4 regions of the Pseudoalteromonas sp. SM9913 genome follow, and region 2 is predicted to be linked to each of the others. Evidence: predicted binding sites of a transcription regulator. Region 2 holds the regulator's gene; each other region holds the start of a gene.
What was found. The regulator sigma-54, encoded in region 2, starts transcription at its own class of promoters, with help from an activator protein. The targets are predictions, from matches to a motif close to GTTGGCACGNNNNTNGNNT.

Region 1 (5,684 bases), 1.3 Mb from region 2:
TTCGACAACACCGCCCGATGTCATGTTTGATCCTGGGCGCTCCTGCATAGCAAAAACACGAGTCGGCAAACCTTCACCGAAAGCCTGCATTGACCGTGCTTGCGCAAAATCAGATTTAAACCCAGTGGTATTCGCATTTGCCAAATTATTGGCTTTAAGAGCAAGCCCTTGCATGCTTTGTTTAGCGCCAGATGCCGCTATGTAGACCATTTTATCCATAACATCGACTCATTAAGAAATCTATGTATGAGTAAATGCAATATAAGTGCCAAATTAAATTTAAGTGTGAATAAGATTTTAGGAGAGGAATAAAAAAGGCTGCACTAAGCAGCCTTAGTAAATCAAAATATGATTATCTGATCTGAAGGATGTTCTGTTGAATAGTTGAGTTAACCTCAAGCGCACGAGAGTTTGCTTGGAAGTTACGCTGCGCACTAATCAAATCAACCAGCTCATTGGTTAAGTTTACGTTAGACTGCTCAAGAGCTGACGAATTAATGTTGCCTAGTGTGCCTGAACCTGGCTCACCCGCAATTGGTTCCCCCGAGGTCAAACTTTTTTTCCATGAAGTGTCACCTACTTGCTGCAAACCTTGTGAGTTTGAAAAGCGCACCATGGCAACTTGACCTAAGTAAGTTGAATCACCATTACTGTAAGATGCAACAACTTTTCCATCTGTACCAATATCAATACCCGCTAAGCGACCTACTGTCGCACCATCTTGCTCTAGTGCTTTCACCTCAAAGCGACTCGCATATTGAGTAGGCGTTCTATTTGCAGTACCGGCCTCATCGCGCCAATTAATCGCAATATCATCAAATTGGGCGCCATTAGATAAAATACCCGATAAATTAGTTCCGGTTAAATTAACATCAGTAAAGGTTGGACCAACATTTGGAGCACCATTAGTCGTTGCAGGCAAACCGCTAGCATCAAACCCAAAGGTACTTAGCGGGCTTGGTGTTGCTGTCGCGGCACCAGTTGCATCAAAGGGAGTTTTATCAAGCGTACCATGTACTTGCCATTCATTAGGCGCTGTTTTTACAAAAAAGAATTGTAGAACATGTGGCTCACCAAGTGAGTCATACATTGTGGTCGATGTCGAAGAGTTATAAGTAGTACTGTCTGTTGCATCAAAAGGGACAGCTATTACATCTTCTCGAGAATCGACGTTAAATGATGTATAAACGTTTGAAGTAGAGCGCGGAGAGCCCGAAGAATCTGGTATTTGTAAAGCAGATGAAGTACTAAGACTTACAGAGGTCGTATCACCACTAACTTCATCAACTGGGAAGCTTTGTAAAAAATTACCTTTAGCATCTACAACAAAGTTATCTTTATTAAGCTTAAATGCACCCGCACGCGTGTAGGTAAAGTCTTGTGCGCCTAAGTCTTGACTGGTAGCAAAATACCCCTCACCTGTGATCGCTAAATCCAGTGAATTATTAGTAAACTGCAGCGAGCCCTGATGAAACTGCTGGGCAACCATAGTGGTTTGTACACCATCACCATTTTTCGTTTTACCGGCGCTAAATACTGATGATGCGTATACATCAGCAAATTCAGCGCGAGACTCTTTAAAGCCCGTGGTATTTACGTTGGCAATATTATTGGCGGTAACATCTAAATCTTTTTGTGCGGCAGCAAGGCCTGTTAATGCAATATTGAAGCTCATAATTAACCTCTAACCTAAAAAATATTTAGCCTATTGGCTAAAAAATACATAAAATCTATTACGCGATTTCTGCGACATCAGTCAGCCTAACCGCACCTTCTTTGGTATTAATAATAATGCCGCTTGAGCCATTAATATTAACACTCTCAATATTTTTGAATGAGGCAATTGGTAAGCTAGAGAATTCGCCATCCGTACTGCCTTCAGCTTTAACATTGTATTCACCAGGAGGAAGTCGTTCACCCGCTTCGTTTTTACCATCCCATGCAAAGCGAACCGCACCTGCAGGCTGCGTGCCTAAATCAATAGTTTTAACTAATTGCCCTGATGCATCTTCAATACGAAGCGTTAAATTGTCTACCGGCTTTTCAGCAACAATCGCTCCCTTTACCTCACCCGACTCATTAAGCTCAAGTGTGTCAGACTCCAGCAGCGCTTGCTTACCAACCAGTGTTGATGCTTGCAATGCTGAATTTGATGTCATCGACGCAGCTAAAGACTCAAAGTTAGAGTTTAAATTTGAGATCCCTTCAGCCATAGTAAAGTTTGTCATTTGTGCAATCATCTGATCGTTATCAGCTGGTTTGCTGGGATCTTGATATGACAACTGCTGTGTTAACAACGAAAAGAAATCTTCTTGGGTTAACGCATCACTCTCTTCTTTTTTTGGCACTTGCTTATCTTGCCAACGTAAAGAGTCCATGTAGGATGAAGAAGTACTAATATCGTTACTCATGAGCTACCCTCAGTTACCGCTGACCTAACAGCAGTGTTTTACTTAACATTTGCTTAGCTGCATCAGCAACTTGAACATTTGTCTGATAAGAGCGAGAAGCAGAAATCATATTTGCCATCTCCTCAACAACATTCACGTTGGGTTTGTAAATATATCCATTTTCATCCGCACTCGGGTGATTTGGGTTATATTCGATTTGTAGTGGTTTATTACTTTCAACCACTCCTAACACTTTTACACCAACGGCAGAGCCCTGTGGGTTGCTTGCTGACGCTGACGCTTTTGTTAGCTCCGCAGCAAATACAGGTTGTCGCGCTCGGTACGTCTCATTTTGTGAAGAGCTAATTGTATTGGCATTAGAGATATTACTTGCCGTGGTATTTAATCGCACGTTTTGCGCGCTCATACCAGAACCAGCAATATCAAACACATTATATAAACTCATAATTAGGCTCCTTGACTACCGAGGGCTTTTTTCAGGCCTTTAAATTTACCATTAAGAAACTGGACACTGGCCTGATACTCCATAGCATTCTGTGTATACAAGTTCCGTTCCACTTGTATATCAACAGAATTGCCATCACCTGTATCTGTTTGATTTGGCGTACGAAATAGTTCATTACTACCTACACTACGGGTACCACCGGCAATGTGTTTTTCATTGGTTCTTACCATGGTATTGCCGCTTAGTTGGTTGGACTTTGCCGTTTTTAATGCTGAGGCAAAGTCGATATCTTTTGCTTTATAGCCGGGCGTATCAGCATTTGCGATATTAGTAGCGAGCATTTCTGCTCTTTGCGAACGGATCAACATCGCATGCGGATGCACGCCTAATGCTTTATCAAAACTGATAGCCATAACTACCTCCAAAAAATTGACTCAGTACCGATAAAGCAATAAATGAGCCAGCAGTGAAAATAGTGATGATAAAAACAAAAAACGACGCAATAGGCGTCGTTTAGAGGAGGGATAATATATTAATGAAGGTCATTTCTTTTGATAAATGATACCAGGGTTACAACGCACCATATCAAAGTCAGTACTTAAACCAGACATAGACTCCGACGCACCTAAAAATAAATACCCCTTAGGGTTAAGTGCTTGAGAGAATTGTGCAATTATTTTGGCTTTCACCTCAGGTGAAAAGTAAATTAAAACATTACGGCAAAATATAATATCGAACTTACCCATTAAAGCGTACGAATCGAGCAAATTTAAATGCCTAAAGCTCACTTGCTTTTTCAATGAATCAACCACTTGTGCCATACCATTGCCGCTGTCTTTAAAAAACTTTTTACGACGTTCAGCAGAGAGTCCGCGAGCCAATGCCAATGCATCATATTCAGCATGTTTACACATATCAAGCATGGTATTTGATATATCTGTACCAATTATTTGTGCACCCATTTTTAAAACACCAGGGCTGCTGGATTGAAACTCAGCAACCGACATCGCTATTGAGTAGGGTTCTTGTCCTGATGAGCTCGCCGCAGACCATATTTTTAATGGCCTATTTAACGTTTTAAACTCAGGGAATAATCTGGTTTTAAGTAACTCAAACGGATACTGATCTCTAAACCACAATGTCTCATTGGTTGTCATGGCATCAACAACGGCTGCGCGCAACTGGCGCTCATGCACACCGAGAGTTTTACTTACCAATTCAGACAACGATTCAACATTAAATCGAGACATTAATGGTGCCAAACGGCTCTTTACCAAATACTGCTTATTTTCACCTAAAACAATACCGCACTGTTGTTCTAAAAATAAGCGAAATTGATCGTATTCGTTTTGCTGCAAATCTTTATTAGTCAAATCAATAACACCTATGTTTATTAATCACGATGAACCCATTTATTAACGGCTGTTGCAAGCTCGTCTGGGTTAAATTTTGCAATAAAATCATCTGCTCCTACTTTTTCAATCATCGCTTGATTAAAAACACCACTCAATGATGTGTGTAAAATCACATGTAGTGGCGCAAGTTTAGGATTAGCTTTGATTTCTGCAGTCAGCGTGTAACCATCCATTTCTGGCATTTCTACATCAGAAATGAGTAGCCCTACTCGCTCTGTAATATCATTTACGCAATCGAGCTCTGCAATTTCTTTTAATCTTATTAAAGCTTCTTTACCATTTTTAGCCAACTCAGTTGTTACACCTAATGGTTCCAATGCTCGTTTTACTTGATTTCGCGCAACAGCCGAATCATCAGCAATAAATACTATTCTCTCGCCTAAATCTTTTTGTATATTACCTTGCGAGGCAACATCATCGCTCACGGTAGTATTAACTGGGCAGATTTCGTTTAAGATTTTTTCTACGTCGAGTATCTCAACGAGCTCATTTTCAATTTCAGTGACGGCTGTTAAATAAGAATAACGACCCGCTCCTGACGGCGGTGGCATTATTTTTTCCCAGTTCATGTTAACTATACGTTCAACACCACCTACTAAGAATCCTTGCACTGTACGGTTATACTCAGCAATTATTATAAAGCCATCTTCGATGCTTTTTATTGGGCGCCCGCCTACGGCCATAGATAAATCAATCACCGAAATAGTTTGCCCACGAATATGTGCTACGCCACGGATATAAGTGTTAGATTTCGGCATGCTAGTCAATGGAGGGCATTGAAGAACTTCTCTTACCTTGAACACATTAATACCAAAGCGCTGACGCCCATTAAGCTTAAATAACAATAATTCCAAGCGGTTTTGCCCAACCAACTGTGTACGTTGGTTTACTGAGTCTAAAATGCCGGCCATTTAAATCTCCTAAGAAAACAAATATAAGGAACGATAATTGCTTTCAATTAATAAAGCGTCATAACACAACGGGGGCGTCTAAATTCTGACGCAAAATATTTATACCCTGTTTGCAACCATAAGCATAGTCGAAACATTATGAGTTTGTTAAAAAAAACCAGAAGATACAGTGTTTTTTATTTTCTTGCTAGCCTCTGCTTCGCTTTGCCACTAAAGGCACAAGTATTTAGTAAAGAGTTATTGCAAGAAATGGCTGTATCTTATGTTGCTCAAAAAGCAGTGACTACAAATGATAACAAAATACAGTTTAGCGCATTACCGCTAGATAGCCGCATTCCCGATCGCCAATGTAATTCTGAGCCTGAGCTAATAACGCCAAGTGAGCCTCCCTTTAATCGCCAAGTCACTATTCAAATAAAATGTAACGATAGTGACAACTGGGCACAGTACGTTCATGTCAGAATCACTGAATCAGCACCTGTTGTAGTTGCAACTACCAATT
Region 2 (5,684 bases):
GGCTTATAATGAACAAGGTAAAGTGAGCCATAAGGTAACTGCGGTAAAAATGGAGTTGTATCAACAACTCGGTTTTACCTTTTTTGAAAAGCCTATATTCACTTTATACAACGAGCAGCAAACATGGCGTATTAACGCCGATGAAGCCACCCTCTACGACGACCGTCAACTGGTGTTAGAGGGTAATGTAACCGCTCAAAACTTAGTAGATAACGCCATGATCGATACGATCAACGCCCAGACCATCAATGTTGATATAAAACTATTAACCATGCAATCACAGCAGCCTGTCGTTATTACAGGACCTAATTTAAAAATCACAGGTAAAGGCCTTGAGGCCGATTTAAAAACCGAGGTGATTAAACTTATTAACCATACGCGAACCCTATATTATGACCAATAACCTATTTAAAATTTTAATTTTTCCCTCACTATTAATTGCTTTTAACAGTAATGGCGCTGAACCTGCTGAAGCCCCCGCTGCTAATCAAATTTCAATTAGTGCAGATAAGCAAGAAGGTCAATTAAAAGAAAACGTAGGCATTTTTGAGAAAAATGTTGAAATTATTCATGGTAATCGCCGTATCACAGCTGACCGTTTAGAAGTGCATAAACGCGATGAGCTAGGCGATAACAAACAGTTATTAATTGCCACAGGCAGCCCTGCATATTTTGAAGAAACCCAAGCTGATGGCACCATAATGAGCGCCAGTGCTAATGAAGTGCGTTACGATGTGTCGCTGCGTTTTTTAACCTTAATCGGCGATGCAAGCATTGCTCAAGCAGGTCAACAAATAACAGCTAAAAGTATCACTTACGATATCGAGCAGCAGTTAATTAGCGCAGAAAAAGACGAAAACTCAACAGACCGTGTACACACTATTTTAGTGCCTGTTGAAAATAAAAAAGAAGATGATAAAGGCCAACCATGAGCACATTAAAAGCAGAGCTATTAGCTAAAAGCTATAAAGGTCGTGAAGTTGTAAAAAACGTTGGCCTAGAGGTTGAAGCTGGCAGTATTGTGGGGTTACTTGGCCCTAATGGTGCAGGTAAAACCACCACCTTTTATATGATTGTAGGCCTTGTCCCTAGCGATAAAGGCAAAATATCAATTGATGATAAAGATATTACTTTATTACCGATGCACAGCCGAGCGCGTTTAGGGATTGGTTATTTACCGCAAGAGTCGTCTATTTTTAGAAAGCTGACTGTTTATCAAAACTTAATGGCTATCTTAGAAACACGTAAAGAATTAAATAAACAACAACGCGAAGATACCTTAAATAATTTACTTGATGAATTTAGCATTCAGCATATCCGCGATAGTCAAGGTATGGCTTTATCAGGTGGTGAACGTCGCCGCGTTGAAATTGCTCGCGCGTTAGCAGCAAACCCTAAATTTATCCTTTTAGACGAACCCTTTGCGGGGGTTGATCCTATCTCAGTATTAGATATTAAAAAGATTATAGAGCATCTTAAAAACCGAGGAATTGGCGTACTTATCACAGATCACAACGTACGCGAAACTCTTGATGTTTGTGAAAAAGCCTACATAGTTTCTCATGGAGAGTTAATTGCATCAGGCACTCCAGAATATGTATTAAACGATAAAACAGTACGCGATGTTTATTTAGGCGAGCAGTTCAAGCTCTAATATGTGTGTTATTCCACTAAGCATCTGCTAAGATTAATCATACTTAGGTCTGTTGACCTTTCAAGGTTGAATTTGCAGCAGTCTGTTTGGTATTTAGGCAAGCCAGAGCCTATGTGGTGTGGTATTCCCCATAAATAGGCGATAACGCAGCATCAATGCCAAACAGGCGCTGCCCTTCGGGTTCTGCCTAGGGACGATTTACTCTTTGTTGCTCGGTTTTGACTTAGCCCACTAGGTTACAAACCTCGCGCCGCAATTAAACCGCCCCTAGTTTGAACAAATTTTAATCCGTAAAGGTCAACAGACCGTAATTTAAAAGGATTGTTAGAGATACATGAGGCAATCATTACAGCTGCGCATGGGCCAGCAACTTACAATGACTCCACAGTTGCAACAAGCAATTCGCTTATTGCAACTCAGTACATTGGATCTCCAGCAAGAAATTCAAGAAGCGCTCGATAGCAACCCCTTGCTTGAAGTTGAAGAACACGATTACAGCGAAGACACTGCAGGTAAAAACGAACAAAAAGCCGATAACGATGACATAACGCTAAGTGCCTCAGCTGACGATAAACCTAGCGAGTATGAGCAAGATAGCGGCGAAGCAATGACCAAAGACACTATTAGCGATGATATGGCTATGGATGTTACTTGGGATGAATATATGAGCGCTGCGCCTGCCTCTTCATCGGGCCCAATGCCAGAAGATGAATCTATTTATCAAGGCTCTTCGACTGAAACGCTGCATGAGTATTTAATGTGGCAACTTCAACTGACGCCGTTTAGTCCTACCGATGAAGCGATAGCTATTGCAATTGTAGAAGCTGTAGACGACTCAGGGATTCTAACCCTTAGCTGTGAAGAAATATTAGAAAGCTTTAACCAAGAAAACGACGGCGAAGATGAAGTTGAACTTGACGAAATAGAAGCGGTACTAAAGCGTATTCAACTATTTGATCCAGTGGGAATAGCCGCGCGTAGTTTACAAGAGTGCTTGTGTATTCAGCTAAATCAATTTGATAAAGACACACCTTTTTTAAACGAAACAAAAATGATCTTAACCGATCATATTGATTTACTTGCTGCACGTGACTATCGCACGTTAATGAAAAAAACAAAGCTTAAAGAAGATGAGCTTAAAGAAATCATGACGTTGATTCATACGCTCAGCCCAAAACCGGCAGACACTATTGTCAGAGAAGAGTCTGAATACGTTATTCCTGATGTGTCGGTTAAAAAAGTTAAAGGTCGTTGGGTAGTTGAATTAAACCCAGATAGCATGCCTAAGATCAGAGTAAATAGCCAATATGCAGCTATGTCGCGTACGGTTAAATCAAGTGGTGATAGCCAGTTTATTCGCTCGCACTTACAAGAGGCTAAATGGTTTATAAAAAGCTTAGAAAGTAGAAATGACACGCTACTTAAAGTAACCAACTGTATTGTGCAGCAGCAACAGGCCTTTTTTGAACACGGTCCTGAGGCTATGAAGCCTATGGTGCTTAACGATGTGGCTGAAATGGTGGAAATGCATGAGTCGACTATATCGCGTGTTACTACGCAAAAATACATGCATACACCACGTGGCATTTTTGAGCTTAAATATTTCTTTTCAAGCCATGTAAGTACTGAAAATGGTGGCGAATGTTCATCAACAGCAATACGTGCATTAATTAAAAAATTAATCGCTGCAGAAAACTCAGCTAAACCATTGAGTGATAGTAAAATTGCAGATATATTGGCAGAGCAAGGAATTAAAGTAGCGAGGAGAACCATTGCAAAATATCGCGAATCTCTAGCTATTCCCCCGTCTAATCAACGTAAAAGTTTGATTTAAGGCGTACAACAAAGAGGAAAATGTTTATGCAACTGAATTTAACTGGTCGCCATGTAGATATTACCGACTCGCTTAGAGACTACGTAAATAGTAAATTTTCGAAGTTACAGAGGCACACTGATCACATAACGAATGTGCACGTTATTCTCGATGTAGAAAAACTAAACCAAAAAGCTGAAGCAACCGTTCATGTTAGTGGCGCTGAGATTTTTGCCTCTACTGAGCATCAAGATATGTATGCCGCTATAGACTCGCTCATTGACAAGCTAGATCGTCAAGTAATTAAACACAAAGAGAAACTTGCTCGACACTAACACTATGAAACTAAGCTCACTTATCTGTCAGGACTGCAGTAAAGCTGCGGTCCTTTTTAATAGTAAAAAAAGAATTTTAGAATTTATCAGTGAATTGGCTCACAATAAGCTGCCCTATTTAACACAACAAGATATTCTTAATGCATTAACTGCAAGAGAAAAGCTAGGAAGTACAGGCATTGGTCGAGGCATTGCTATTCCACATGGTCGCATGAGTGGTGCTCAAGAGCCCCTAGCTTTGATTTTAGTGAGCGAAACAGCTATTAATTTTGATGCGATTGATAACCGACCGGTTGACATTTTTGTCGCGTTAATTGTTCCCGATGGCGATAATCAGCAGCATTTGAAGACGCTAGCCACGATTGCTGATAAGCTCAATGATAAAGAATTTTGTAAACAGTTACGCGCCGCCAAATCGGATAGCGAACTGTATCAGGTTATCGTCAGTCAATCGTAGTAATAAAGAAAGGTGATAAATGGAATTAATAATTATAAGCGGTCGTTCAGGGTCAGGTAAATCTGTGGCGTTACGCGTTGTGGAAGACTTAGGTTATTATTGTGTAGACAATATTCCTCTTAATTTATTACCATCATTAGTGCGCAGTGTTTCCGACAGTTATAATAAAATTGCCGTGAGTGTTGATGTACGTAACCTACCTAAAGAGCAACAGCAGTTTAATGAAATCATTGAATATTTACCTGGTTTTACTAAACCAACGGTATTTTATTTAGACAGTGACGATCAAACATTAATAAAACGTTTTTCAGAAACGCGACGTCTCCACCCTTTATCTATTGATTCTTTGCCGCTTGATTTAGCCATAAAAAAAGAAAAACAACTACTTGATGTATTGATTAACCGTGCTGATTATATGATTGATACCACAGATTTAAGTGTGCATCAGCTTGCTGAGTCTATTCGTGAAAAAATACTCGGAAAAAAAGATAAACAACTGATCATTACCTTTGAGTCATTTGGTTTTAAACACGGCATCCCTAAAGAAGCAGATTACGTATTTGATGCCCGCTTTTTACCAAACCCGCATTGGGAGCCTGAACTTAAGCCACTTACAGGGCTGGACCAACCAGTAAAAGACTACCTAGCAAGTCACAGTATAGTGCAAAAATTTACATGGCAAATTCAAACATTTGTGCAAACATGGCTGCCGCATTTAGAACGAAATAACCGCAGCTACTTAACCATTGCAATTGGCTGTACCGGTGGGCAACACCGCTCTGTTTATTTAGCGCAAACCATTGGCGAAAGCTTTGCAATGAGCCATCCTAATGTAAAAATTCGCCACCGAGAACAAGAATAATACCGAGTGAGAACATGCAATGCGCTTAGAAAATACATTTTTAATAAAAAACAAATTAGGATTACACGCTAGAGCGGCGACAGTATTAGCTCAGCTTTCTGTGCAATTTGATGCCACAATCACTTTATTTCAAGATGACAAACAAGCCGCTGGCGATAGCGTGCTGGCACTTATGTTACTCGAAAGCAGCCAAGGCAAAGAAGTTAAGGTGGTATGCGAAGGCCCCGACGCTGAGCCTGCACTTAGCGCAATAGGTGAGCTCATCGACCAACGATTTAATGAGCAAGAATAAAAAAGTTCATTATTAACTCATCATCCTAAGCTTAGGTTAATAGTGGTTGAGGTAGTTTGCTCACATAAAGTAAGATAAACTAAAATTGAATAGCATTTATACCCTTCCAGCATGTAATACAATTTAATTAAGGACGCCAATGCCTGAAGCTTTAGAACAAGATATTCCACTACAACAACTAAAACAGGTGACTAAGTCACTAAATAGTGGTCAATTTGTTCAAGTTAGACGCATGCTGGCAAAGACGGCGCCTTGTGATACCGCACTTCTT
Region 3 (5,684 bases), 1.4 Mb from region 2:
ATGTTGCTACCTATTAGTGTCACATCTAAATTAGGGGAGTCACAATGAGTAACACTATTTTAGTTGTAGAAGATGACGCCGGACTTCGTGAAGCATTAATTGATACGCTTGAAATGTCAGGTATAGCCTGTATGGCCGCCAATAGTGCCGAGCAAGCCATGGTGCTACTAAAAAAAGAAGCATTTTCATTGGTGGTCAGTGATGTACAAATGGGCGCAATGAGCGGCTTGGATTTATTACGTAGTATTAAATTAAATTACCCTGATTTACCCGTACTAATGATGACGGCCTACGCCACTATTGATGATGCTGTAGAGGCTATGCGTTTAGGCGCGATTGATTATATGGCCAAGCCATTTGCACCAGAAGTGCTATTGAATATGGTGAGTCGTTACTTACCAGAAAAAGAAAAAGAAACAGACGGGCCCATTGTCGCCGACCCTAGTAGTATTCAATTACTCGAACTTGCTAATAAAGTTGCTCGTTCAGATGCCAGTGTGATGGTGCTTGGGCCAAGTGGCTCTGGTAAAGAAGTACTGGCGCGTTATATTCATGACAAATCAAAACGCTGTAATGAACCGTTTGTAGCGATTAATTGCGCTGCTATTCCAGAAAATATGCTCGAAGCCACTTTATTTGGTTATGAGAAAGGTGCGTTTACCGGTGCGATACAGGCTTGTCCTGGTAAATTTGAACAAGCGCAGGGGGGTACTATTTTACTTGATGAAATCACCGAAATGGATTTAGGCCTGCAAGCCAAGCTGTTACGTGTACTTCAAGAGCGTGAAGTTGAGCGTTTAGGTGGTCGTAAAACCATTGCACTGGATGTACGTGTGCTTGCCACAAGTAACCGAGAGTTAAAAGAAGCGGTTGCTGAAAACCAGTTCCGCGAAGATTTATACTATCGACTCAATGTTTTCCCACTGCTATGGCGACCACTGTGTGAGCGCCCAGGGGACATTATTGTGTTGGCTAAGCATTTGATTGAACGTCACTTAAGTAAAAGCAAAGAGCCAATGGCGTATTTAGATAGCAGTGCAGAGCAAAAACTGCTTAGCCATAGCTGGCCCGGTAACGTACGCGAACTAGATAACGTTATCCAGCGAGCATTAATTTTACGCAGTGGAAATAGTATTGATGAGCATGCTATTTTTATCGAAAATCTAGCCCCAACGCATTTTGTGGCAGAAACTAAAGCTGACATTGAACCTGTAAAAAGTAGTCTCAGTAACGCTTATTATGATGAAAAAGCAGCGCCTGCAGATGAGCAAAAAAATGATTTGTTAGCCGTCGATACTGGTAGTTACAAAGATGAGCTTAAAGATAAAGAACATCGTATTATTTTAGAAACCTTGGCACGCTGCCAAGGAAAACGTAAAGAGGTCGCCGAAACCTTAGGTATTAGCCCGCGTACTTTACGCTACAAATTAGCACAAATGCGTGATTTAGGTATTTCCCTCCCAGCATAACCCCCATAAGCCCTAAGTTCAATCACTTGAATTTAGGGCTGTCAAAACTCTGACTGCTTAATTATTTTACTTAAAGCTTTGTTTTAATTGGTTTTAATTTCTGGCATGTTTTGTGCTTTATTCTCTTTAAGAGTTTACTGCATTATCAGAGACAATTATGAAAATTCAAAACAGTGCTTTATTTCAAGAAATGCAATCAATGGCTGCGGAGGCCACACGTAGTAATCAAGTTAATAACTTGCCAACGCAAGTGCAATCAACCTCTACAGCACAGTTTGGTGACATGTTGAGTAATGCCCTTAATACAGTGCATGAACTTCAGCAAGACACAGGGCAAAAAGTAAAAGCGGTAGAGAATGGCGACAGAAGCGTATCGCTTGCCGAGGCTATGATTGCTTCGCAAAAGTCTTCTGTGGCATTTGAAGCTACGGTACAGGTTCGTAATAAGCTTGTTGAGTCTTATAAAGAAATTATGAACATGCCTGTTTAACTAGGTAGTGGAGAATTATTGTGGCGCAATCTAATCAATCTACAGATCTGGCACTTGCTGATGGCATGATGGAGCAAAGTGAAAACGAAGATCAACAAGAGCAAAAATCAGGCTATTTCAGTGCCCTTGGCGGTGTTGATGTTTTACGTCAAATTACCCTGATTGTTGCATTAGCTATTTGTTTAGCCATTGCTATTTTCGTTATTATTTGGGCTCGTCAGCCAGATATGCGCCCTTTAGGTAAAATGCAAACTGAAGAGTTAATAGAAACACTCGACTTTTTAGATGCACAAAAAATTGACTACCAACTTGATGGCAATGTGGTCTCGGTGGATGAAACTGAATATCAAAATATCAAGTTATTGATGACCCGTGAAGGTTTAGATCAAGGGCCTACATCAGGTAGCGACATTATTATGCAAGACATGGGGTTTGGGGTAAGCCAACGTTTAGAGCGTGAGCGCCTTAAACATGGCCGTGAGCAACAACTTGCCCGTACTATAGAAGAGCTAAATAATGTTACTCGCGCCAAAGTATTGTTAGCGATTCCCAAAGAAAATGTGTTTGCCCGTAGAGAGAAAAAACCCTCTGCAACTGTTGTACTTACTCTTAAACGCGGTCGCTCTTTAGATGGCGAAGAAGTTGACTCGGTTGTTGATATGATAGCTTCAGCGGTACAAGGGCTTGAGCCTTCGCGCGTTACTGTGACCGATCAAAATGGTCGTTTATTAAATTCAGGCTCGCAAACCTCTTTAGCTGCACGCTCGCGTAAAGAATACGATATAGAACGTAAACGTGAGCAAGAATACCTAGAAAAAATCGACAGTATTTTGATCCCCGTGGTTGGATTAGGTAATTACACCGCACAAGTAGATTTAAGTATGGACTTTAGTGCGGTAGAAGAAACACAAAAACGTTACAACCCAGATTTACCTGCGGTAAGAAGTGAAACGACCTTTGAAGAAAATAATATTGGTGGCCTAGCGGTTGGTATTCCAGGCGCGCTTACTAATCAGCCACCAGTTAACTCAACTATTCCTGAAGATGCGATGGCGGGCGGTGCAGGCACTGCAACCTCACCGAGTAGAACTCACAAAGAAGCCACTCGTAACTATGAACTCGATACCACTATTTCACATAAGCGTCAGCAAACTGGAGTGATCCGCAGAATAAGCGTCTCTGTTGCGGTTGATTACCTGCCTACGGTGGGTGAAAATGGTGAAACAACTATGACGCCACGCTCGGTTGAAGCCCTGTCAAATATTCGTCGCTTGTTACAAGGTGGCGTAGGCTTTGATATGCAACGTGGCGATGCACTTGAAGTAGTGACCGTACCATTTGTTCGTGAAGACTCAGCGCTTGATTTCGAGTTACCTTTATGGGAACAAGATTGGTTTATGAAAATGATGCGCTTAGTATTAGGTGCACTGGTTATTATTGTACTGATTTTAGCTGTCGTTAAACCTATGCTTAAACGCTTAATCTACCCAGATAATACACTTGAAGAATACGATGAAGATTCTCTTAGTTCAGGTGTTGATCTTGGTGACAGCACATTAGATATGCTAAATAATGACTTTGATTCTGCTTCTGTTGGCTTCTCAAGCGATGGTACACTACGCTTACCAGACCTACACGGCGACGAAGACTTACTCAAAGCGGTTCGTGCCCTTGTAGCCAATGAACCAGAACTATCATCACAAGTAGTGAAAGCGTGGTTAACAGAAGATGACTGATCAAGAACAAAAACAACTACCTCAAGCGTTTGATGTTGATAAACTTGATGGTGTAGATAAAGCGGCAATATTATTGCTGAGCTTAACTGAAGAAGATGCAGCGCAAATCCTCAAGCACTTAGAGCCAAAACAAGTGCAAAAGGTCGGTATGGCCATGGCGGCAATCGATGATTTGTCGCAAGCTAAAATTAGCGCGGTTCATAATTTGTTTATTGAACAAATTCAAAGCTTTAGTACGATTGGTTTTCAGTCTGAAGACTTCATCAAAAAAGCACTTACAGCCGCATTAGGTGAAGATAAAGCCGCCAGCTTGATAGACCAAATAGTGATGGGCTCAGGCGCTAAAGGTCTTGATTCATTAAAATGGATGGACTCTAAACAGGTGGCTAACATTATTCGTAATGAGCATCCACAAATTCAAACAATTGTTCTCTCTTACCTAGAGCCTGAACAGTCGGCTGAAATTTTAGCGCAATTTCCTGAAAAAGTGCGCCTCGATTTAACCATGCGTATTGCTAATTTAGAAGAAGTACAACCGGCAGCATTACAAGAATTGAATGAAATTATGGAAAAACAATTTGCCGGTCAAGCGGGTGCACAAGCTGCGAAAATGGGTGGCTTAAAAGCTGCGGCAGATATCATGAACTACCTCGATACCAATGTTGAAGGGCAGTTAATGGATTCAATCCGTGAGCATGACGAAGAAATGTCGCAACAAATTCAAGACTTAATGTTTGTCTTCGAAAACTTAATGGATGTAGACGACAGAGGCATTCAAGCAATCCTGCGTGAAGTGCCGCAAGATGTATTAATGAAAGCCATTAAAGGGACCGACGATGCCCTTAAAGAGAAAATTTTGGGTAACATGTCAAAACGTGCCGCTGAAATGCTCGCTGATGATTTAGAAGCTATGGCTCCTGTGCGCATTAGTGAAGTAGAAGCGGCGCAAAAAGAAATTTTATCAACAGCACGTCGCCTTTCTGATTCAGGTGAAATTATGCTTGGTGGTGGCGGTGGTGAGGAGTTCTTATAACCTATGAGTCACTCTAAAGGTCGCCCATTACATGCAGATGAAGCTGATGAGTTATTAAAAAATTGGCCAATTCCTGATGTTGCTCCCGATGAGCGAAGCTTTCGCAATCGCTCTACGGCTTATGGCACACCCTTAGCCGAGCTATACCGTAAAGAAATAGCAAAAGAACAAGTAGAAGAACCGGAAGAACCAGAGCTGCCTTCATTAACTATGGTAGAGCTGGAGCGTATTCGCCAAGATGCCTACGAAGAAGGCCTTAAACAAGGGCACGAACAAGGCTATATAGATGGCTTTGACAAAGGCGTAACCGAGGGTAAAGAGGCGGGTTACAAAGAAGGTGTAGAGCTGGGTAAAACACAAGGCCAAGAAGACGTTAAACCATTAATTGATGAGCAGTTGACCAGCCTGCGTGGCTTACTAGATAGTTTAAGCGACCCGCTTAAAAAAGTGGACGAACAAGCAGAAAAACAGCTGGTACAGCTAGCCACTATGCTCAGTGAAGCGATTATTTATCAAGAAGTAAAAACATCACCTGATATTATTTTACATACTTTGAAAAAAAGCATTGATGCACTTAATGCAGAACAAGAAAAAGTTCGAATTCATCTTCATCCAGATGACTTATCGCTGATAAAAACCAGTTATGGCGAACAAGCTATTGAAGATAATCATTGGCAATTAATTGCAGAACCCACTCTAGAGCGGGGCGGTTGTGAAGTTAAAACAACGTTATCATCTTTAGATATGACCTTGAAAACCCGTGTCAAAGAAACGTTGGATAGCTTTTTGCATAACAGTGGTATCTAACTTTTTTATTGGCGTGTTATGTCTGTGAGCGATACTTCATTAAGCGAACGCTTATCTCAATACCAACGGCATATTAAAATTCCAGCGCCTGCAGTCGCGGGAGTTTTAACGCGTGTGGTTGGTTTAACACTGGAAGCCAAAGGTTTGCG
Region 4 (5,684 bases), 1.1 Mb from region 2:
AGCACTTACCGAAGACGGTAAACAGTTTGTAGGTTTAGCATTAGACGAAGACAGTCAGTACGAGCTAAGCGACGAGCGTATCGCCACTTGGGTAGAACAAGTGATGACAGAGTACGCTGAAACCCTATAACTCACTATTGCAAAGAGCGCTGCCATGCAGCGCTTTTTAATTCTTAACTATTCTACTTTTAACCAGTATTGGTTACGGTAAAAAAAGCCCACATAACCGCGCACTTCTAGTTTTTCGCCATTTTGCTGCGGTGTTAAACGCACGCTGTAGGTTTTACCATTATTTGGGTCGAGTATTTCACCGTCTTCCCAACTACCGTCACCCGCATAGGTCACATCTTCAATAATGGTCATCCCCAACATAGGCTGATTCTTTTTATCACCATCACACTCGGTGCAAAGTGCATCTTGCTTGGCTTTATTGAGTATTTTTTCAATTTTTCCAGTCAGCACGCCATCTTGCTCAGTAATGCGCACGTACGACTTAGCCTCGTTAGTCTCTTCGTTAATAGTTTTCCAAAGCCCAACCGGTGTGGGGTTAGCTAATAACTTAAATGAGGCAAAAATACTGCCGACCAAAAATCCCATCAACAGCGAGTTAGCTCTTTTTTTATTCAATAAATTCATTGCGTTACTATATTAGCGATTAATTAAGCCATAGTAACAATAAACAACTAGATGCAAAACTGTTTAAACACCCAGAACGCGCTACATTTTTAAATAAAATGCGCGGCATAGCGCCTGATACTCTGTGGTATAGCTATTATCATTGGCTCTAATACATAACTTAGTTGTACTTATCTCACTCTGCTCATAACTAAAAGTCATCAAACTGCGGCTAAAGGGCTTATTTGGCATAGCTTGTACTTGGCAAAGGCGATTTAAATACAGCCCTTGCTGCTGTGCTAATGTTATAAATAACTGCGCCTCAGTGGTGGGTAAAATAAGATTAAAACGCGAATCTTGATGACTTAGATGCCTAAACGCACCAAGCAGTTCTGCAAAACTTAAACCATCGGTATGGCGAGCGGTATTTCGCGCTGCATTATCACCTTTTAAACTGTGATTAAAATAAGGCGGATTAGCTATAACACAATCAAATAAACCCACAGCCTCAAACTGCTGAATAGGCTGATGGTAAATACTAATATCTCGCCAAGGACTTTGCTGGCAATTTTGTAAAGCCTGCTGGTAGGCGGTTTCATCAACTTCAACCGCACTCACCTTTAAATGTGGCGCTCGTTGCTTACACATTAGAGCCAGTAACCCTGTACCTGTTCCTATATCAAGTAACGTATTTGCGTGGCTTAAATCAGCCCATGCGCCCAGTAAAATACCATCGGTAGAGACCTTCATGGCGCACTGGTCGTGCTCAACCTTAAATTGTTTAAATGCAAAACCAGACATTTTTTCACCTTTTCATTCACCAAGCAGGTTTAAGTGCGTATAATTAACGGCAATTGTCCCCTATTTTTGACACTCTATGCAATTTTCTGAATTTGATCTTGATGATAAGCTACTCAATGCTATTAATAAAATGGGCTATGAAACCCCCACTAGCATTCAACAACAAGCCATTCCTGAGGCGTTGCAAGGACGCGATATTTTAGCGTCGGCACCAACAGGTACGGGTAAAACGGCGGCATTTTTAATTCCGGCAATTCAATATTTAATGGATTTCCCACGTCGTGATCCGGGCTTTGCACGGGTATTAATTATGACCCCAACGCGCGAGCTTGCTTATCAAATTCATGAACAATGTGAGTTACTTGCAAAACAAACCCAGTTAAAAATTGGGGTGGTTACCGGCGGTATAAACTACGGTACACACAAAGAAATTTTTGAAAATAATAATGACATTTTAATCGCCACACCTGGGCGTTTAATGGAGTATTTGGAAACCGAGAACTTCCACGCAGAAAACGTAGAAATGCTCATTCTTGATGAAGCCGACCGCATGCTCGACATGGGCTTTCGTAAAGAAATGCTGCGCATTTGTGATGAAGCTAAGAACCGCCGTCAGTGCTTTTTATTCTCAGCAACCCTTGAGGGCGATAGCGTAGAATTATTTGCTGAGCGTATTTTAAACGACCCCGCGCTACTTGAAGCCGAATCATCACGCAAAGAAAAAGCTAAAATTCATCAATGGGTTCATTTAGCCGACGACTACCGCCATAAACTAGAGCTATTAGTTAACACCTTAAATGGCCCTGATGTAAGTAAAGCGATTGTGTTTGTAAAAACTCGTGAGCGCCTTGAAACCCTAATTGGTGAGCTTACTAATAACGGCGTAAAAGCTGCGTGGTTACGTGGTGAAATGCCACAAGACAAACGCATGAAAGCCATGGAAAACTTCCACAGTGGCAAAACCCGTATTTTAGTCGCTACCGATGTGGCGGCCCGCGGTATTGATGTAGCTGATATAAGCCACGTAATTAATTTTGATATGCCACGTACTGCAGATGTATACGTACACCGTATTGGCCGTACGGGTCGTGCGGGTAAAAAAGGTATTGCGATTTCACTCATTGAAGCGCACGACATTGGCATACTTTACAAAGTAGAACGTTACATAGAGCAAAAGCTAAAACGCCGTGTATTTAAAGGATTAGAGCCAAAGCATAAAGAAGCCAAGCCACCGGTTAAAAAACGTAAAGATCCAGTAAAAATGAAAGCGAAGAAAAAAGCCAAAGCTAAAAAGAAAAAATAGCTTTAGCTTTAACACATTTAATTGAGCCGACGTTTGTCGGCTTTTTTGTGACTTAAAAACAGTGAGTAAGCTATTCATAGTAATATGTAAAAAATACTTAGCTGAATAACCAATTAATAAAATAGTAATTTATTTCAAATAGTTAATCTTGGAATGAAACTTGTAACCCTATCGAATATACGAGTATTAAAACGCCGAGTAATGGCGTTGTTTTTTAGTAACACACTAAGGATATAGTTATGAGTCGCATTAAATTTACTATCGGTTTTATTTCGTTTTGTTGTTTATTTTTATTAGTCTCTGCTTTTAAAGTCAGTGCAGCAACGCATTTAGCTGTAGTTAGCAGTGTGGCTACACAACCTAATTTACAACAATCTATTACTCATGAGTTGCGCACTAACCCAAATTTAAAGTTAGAAAAACTAAACGTACACGTTAATGACGGTAACGTTGAACTTAAAGGTGAAGCCAATAACGGTTTTGAACGCGCTCTCGCACAAAAGTTTTTAGAAAATATGGATGGGGTTAAAATCATTCATAACAAAATTAGTGTCATTTAATACAACTTTTTCTTAACTAATACACCTAACTTATCCCTCAGCGCTGCTTGTTTCTCCAACACAAGCGGCGCTTTTTTATGGTTTGCACAATATAATTCACTGCAGAGCATATTCCCAAGCCAGTTTAAATACTTAATTAAAAGCCTTTTAGTTTACGCACCAATCGCGACGCTCATTGCAGCTGCTTATACTTTTGAAACCTTTGTTTATAGACACTTATTATAAAGAGCTTACATCAAGCTTGGGCTCTAGTTCGGTTGATTAAATAATCTATTTTGAGATGAGAAACCTTATCGATATAGTTTTCTAATTGAGGCGTTTTTAAGGCAGTTAGCGCAAGGCTTTAATTACTTCAGATTATCAATTGGGTCTGTTGTTCTTTCAAGGTTGAATTTGCAGTAGTCTGTTTGGTATTTAGCCAAGGGTTTTGCCCAGGGACATTTACTCTTTGTTGTCTACATGGATGGTGGTAAGGAGCGTGAGCTGGACGCGGAAGCTTTGCTCGGTTTTTACTTATTATTACATGGATGTAAGCCAGTAGAATAACACAGGAGCAGTTATCGAGCCCACTAGGCAACAAACCTCGCGTCGCGATTAAATAGCTCTTAGTTTGAACTAATTTTAATCCGCAAAGGTCAACAGACCCTTATATTATTTATTATAAAAAGCGCGTTTTAATTTGTAAAAACGCGCTGATAGTCAGTAACTATTTCCCAATGCTTTTACCTTCGGGGTTTTAAATTATTTACTCACCTTGGCTTGCATCAGTATTATTGTCACCCTCTTTATTTGCTGACTGCTGATTTATTTTATCGCTTATCATGGCATCGAGTTTTTCACCGCCCTTAATACCAAAATCCAACGTACGAATAGGAAACGGAATACTTATATCAGCAGCATCGAGTGCTTGCTTTACTGCCACAACCCCTTTGTGACGCACCGTCATAAAATCGGGCTCACCAGGGTATTTAATCCAAAACCATACCAGTAAGTTTATACTGCTATCACCAAAGCCTTCTGCGTACACCGCGGTCTCATTTTTGCGGATCACAAAGTCAAATTGATTAATTTTTTCGACAATAACTTCACTGGCTTTTTCTATATCATCAGCGTAAGAAATACCTACAGCTACCTCTATTCTTCTGACCCCTAAAGTGCTGTAATTACGCAGTACATTTCTAAATAGTATTTTATTAGGAACCAGTATCAACTGCCCGTAAAAGCTCTCTATTAGTGTGTTGCGCAAGTTTATTGAATGCACTGAACCAAATACGTTATCGGTCTCGATAACATCACCCGCTTTGAACGGTTTACGAATACCCATAGCAATACCCGCAATTAGGTTTTCGGTCATATCTTGAAAAGCAAAACCAATGGCGAGACCAACAATACCTGCACCCGCAAGCAGTGACGTAACGGTACTTTTTAAGCCCATAAAATCAAGGGCAATAAAGACCCCAACACTCAGAACAATAACTTTAAAAATGGAGGCCATTAAGTCAGCAATTTGAGTAGAATCGAGCGAGCGACGCAATACTTTTTTCATTCCTTTGCCTGCAAGGCGGGCAATAAATGAAAATATAATCGCAATAATCACCGCGACTATAAAGTTAGGGATATGACTTATAACAACATCAAACCAACCGCCGAGCTTCTCTTCTATAAGTTTTTCGGCTTCTGTAATTGAGGGAATTGAGAGCATTTATTTTATACCTTAGTTTCTATTAATAACCTAAGGTTTGCAAAAATAGCGCCAGTATAAAAAAAGCTATGCAATGCATAGCTTTTTGGGTATGTGTTTAGCTGCAAATAGCGCTAAATTTAGCTTTGCTCTTCGCGCAAAAATACCGGTTCAAGTTCTTTAGTGGTTGCTTCTGAGCTAAAGTAATAACCGGCCACGGTAAACTCTTTAAGCTGACTTAACTGCGTGACTTGGTTTTCGATAAGGTAACGCGCCATCATGCCGCGCGCTTTTTTAGCGTAAAAGCTAATCACTTTATATTGGCCGTTTTTACAGTCTTTAAAATGTGGCGTAATAATTTGTGCGTTAAGCGTTTTTTTATCTACCGCTTTAAAGTATTCGTTAGACGCTAAATTAACTAAGTATTGTGCATCTTGTGCCGCTAAAACGTCGTTAAGTTTATTAGCAATAATACTGCCCCAAAACTCATATAGGTTTTTACCACGGCTGTTTTCAAGCTTTGTACCCATTTCTAGGCGGTAGGCTTGCATTAAATCAAGTGGTTTTAATAATCCGTATAAACCCGAGAGTATACGTAAATGCTCTTGAGCATAATCAAGTTGCTTAGCCGTTAGGGTGTCGGCATCTAAACCGCCATATACATCGCCATTAAAGGCAAGCACCGCTTGTTTAGCATTACTCGTAGTAAACGGTTGCGCCCACT

Region 1: flgB (flagellar basal body rod protein FlgB) is a predicted target of sigma-54. The motif match lies at 3,303-3,321, and genes of this name have one in related genera.
Region 3: fliE (flagellar hook-basal body complex protein FliE) is a predicted target of sigma-54. The motif match lies at 1,569-1,587, and genes of this name have one in related genera.
Region 4: PSM_RS12415 (BON domain-containing protein) is a predicted target of sigma-54. The motif match lies at 2,867-2,885, and genes of this name have one in related genera.

Annotation. Positions count from the first base shown of each region.
Region 1 covers NC_014803.1:2,442,840-2,448,523, forward strand. The annotation lists gene PSM_RS11190 (flagellar basal body rod protein FlgF) at 1-219, opposite strand, end outside; gene flgE (flagellar hook protein FlgE) at 353-1,675, opposite strand; gene PSM_RS11200 (flagellar hook assembly protein FlgD) at 1,734-2,411, opposite strand; gene flgC (flagellar basal body rod protein FlgC) at 2,425-2,856, opposite strand; gene flgB (flagellar basal body rod protein FlgB) at 2,859-3,269, opposite strand; gene PSM_RS11215 (CheR family methyltransferase) at 3,399-4,229, opposite strand; gene PSM_RS11220 (chemotaxis protein) at 4,250-5,182, opposite strand; gene flgA (flagellar basal body P-ring formation chaperone FlgA) at 5,321-5,684, shown strand, end outside.
Region 2 covers NC_014803.1:428,630-434,313, reverse strand. The annotation lists gene lptC (LPS export ABC transporter periplasmic protein LptC) at 1-403, shown strand, start outside; gene lptA (lipopolysaccharide transport periplasmic protein LptA) at 393-932, shown strand; gene lptB (LPS export ABC transporter ATP-binding protein) at 929-1,654, shown strand; gene PSM_RS01995 (RNA polymerase factor sigma-54) at 1,989-3,488, shown strand; gene hpf (ribosome hibernation promoting factor) at 3,515-3,802, shown strand; gene ptsN (PTS IIA-like nitrogen regulatory protein PtsN) at 3,807-4,259, shown strand; gene rapZ (RNase adapter RapZ) at 4,279-5,121, shown strand; gene PSM_RS01975 (HPr family phosphocarrier protein) at 5,141-5,413, shown strand; gene mgtE (magnesium transporter) at 5,553-5,684, shown strand, end outside.
Region 3 covers NC_014803.1:2,406,119-2,411,802, reverse strand. The annotation lists gene PSM_RS11040 (sensor histidine kinase) at 1-48, shown strand, start outside; gene PSM_RS11035 (sigma-54-dependent transcriptional regulator) at 45-1,469, shown strand; gene fliE (flagellar hook-basal body complex protein FliE) at 1,627-1,959, shown strand; gene fliF (flagellar basal-body MS-ring/collar protein FliF) at 1,980-3,695, shown strand; gene fliG (flagellar motor switch protein FliG) at 3,688-4,728, shown strand; gene fliH (flagellar assembly protein FliH) at 4,732-5,535, shown strand; gene fliI (flagellar protein export ATPase FliI) at 5,554-5,684, shown strand, end outside.
Region 4 covers NC_014803.1:2,705,848-2,711,531, forward strand. The annotation lists gene fldB (flavodoxin FldB) at 1-130, shown strand, start outside; gene PSM_RS12400 (DUF2147 domain-containing protein) at 178-636, opposite strand; gene PSM_RS12405 (tRNA1(Val) (adenine(37)-N6)-methyltransferase) at 718-1,416, opposite strand; gene srmB (ATP-dependent RNA helicase SrmB) at 1,493-2,719, shown strand; gene PSM_RS12415 (BON domain-containing protein) at 2,959-3,279, shown strand; gene PSM_RS12420 (mechanosensitive ion channel family protein) at 4,025-4,981, opposite strand; gene yaaA (peroxide stress protein YaaA) at 5,101-5,684, opposite strand, start outside.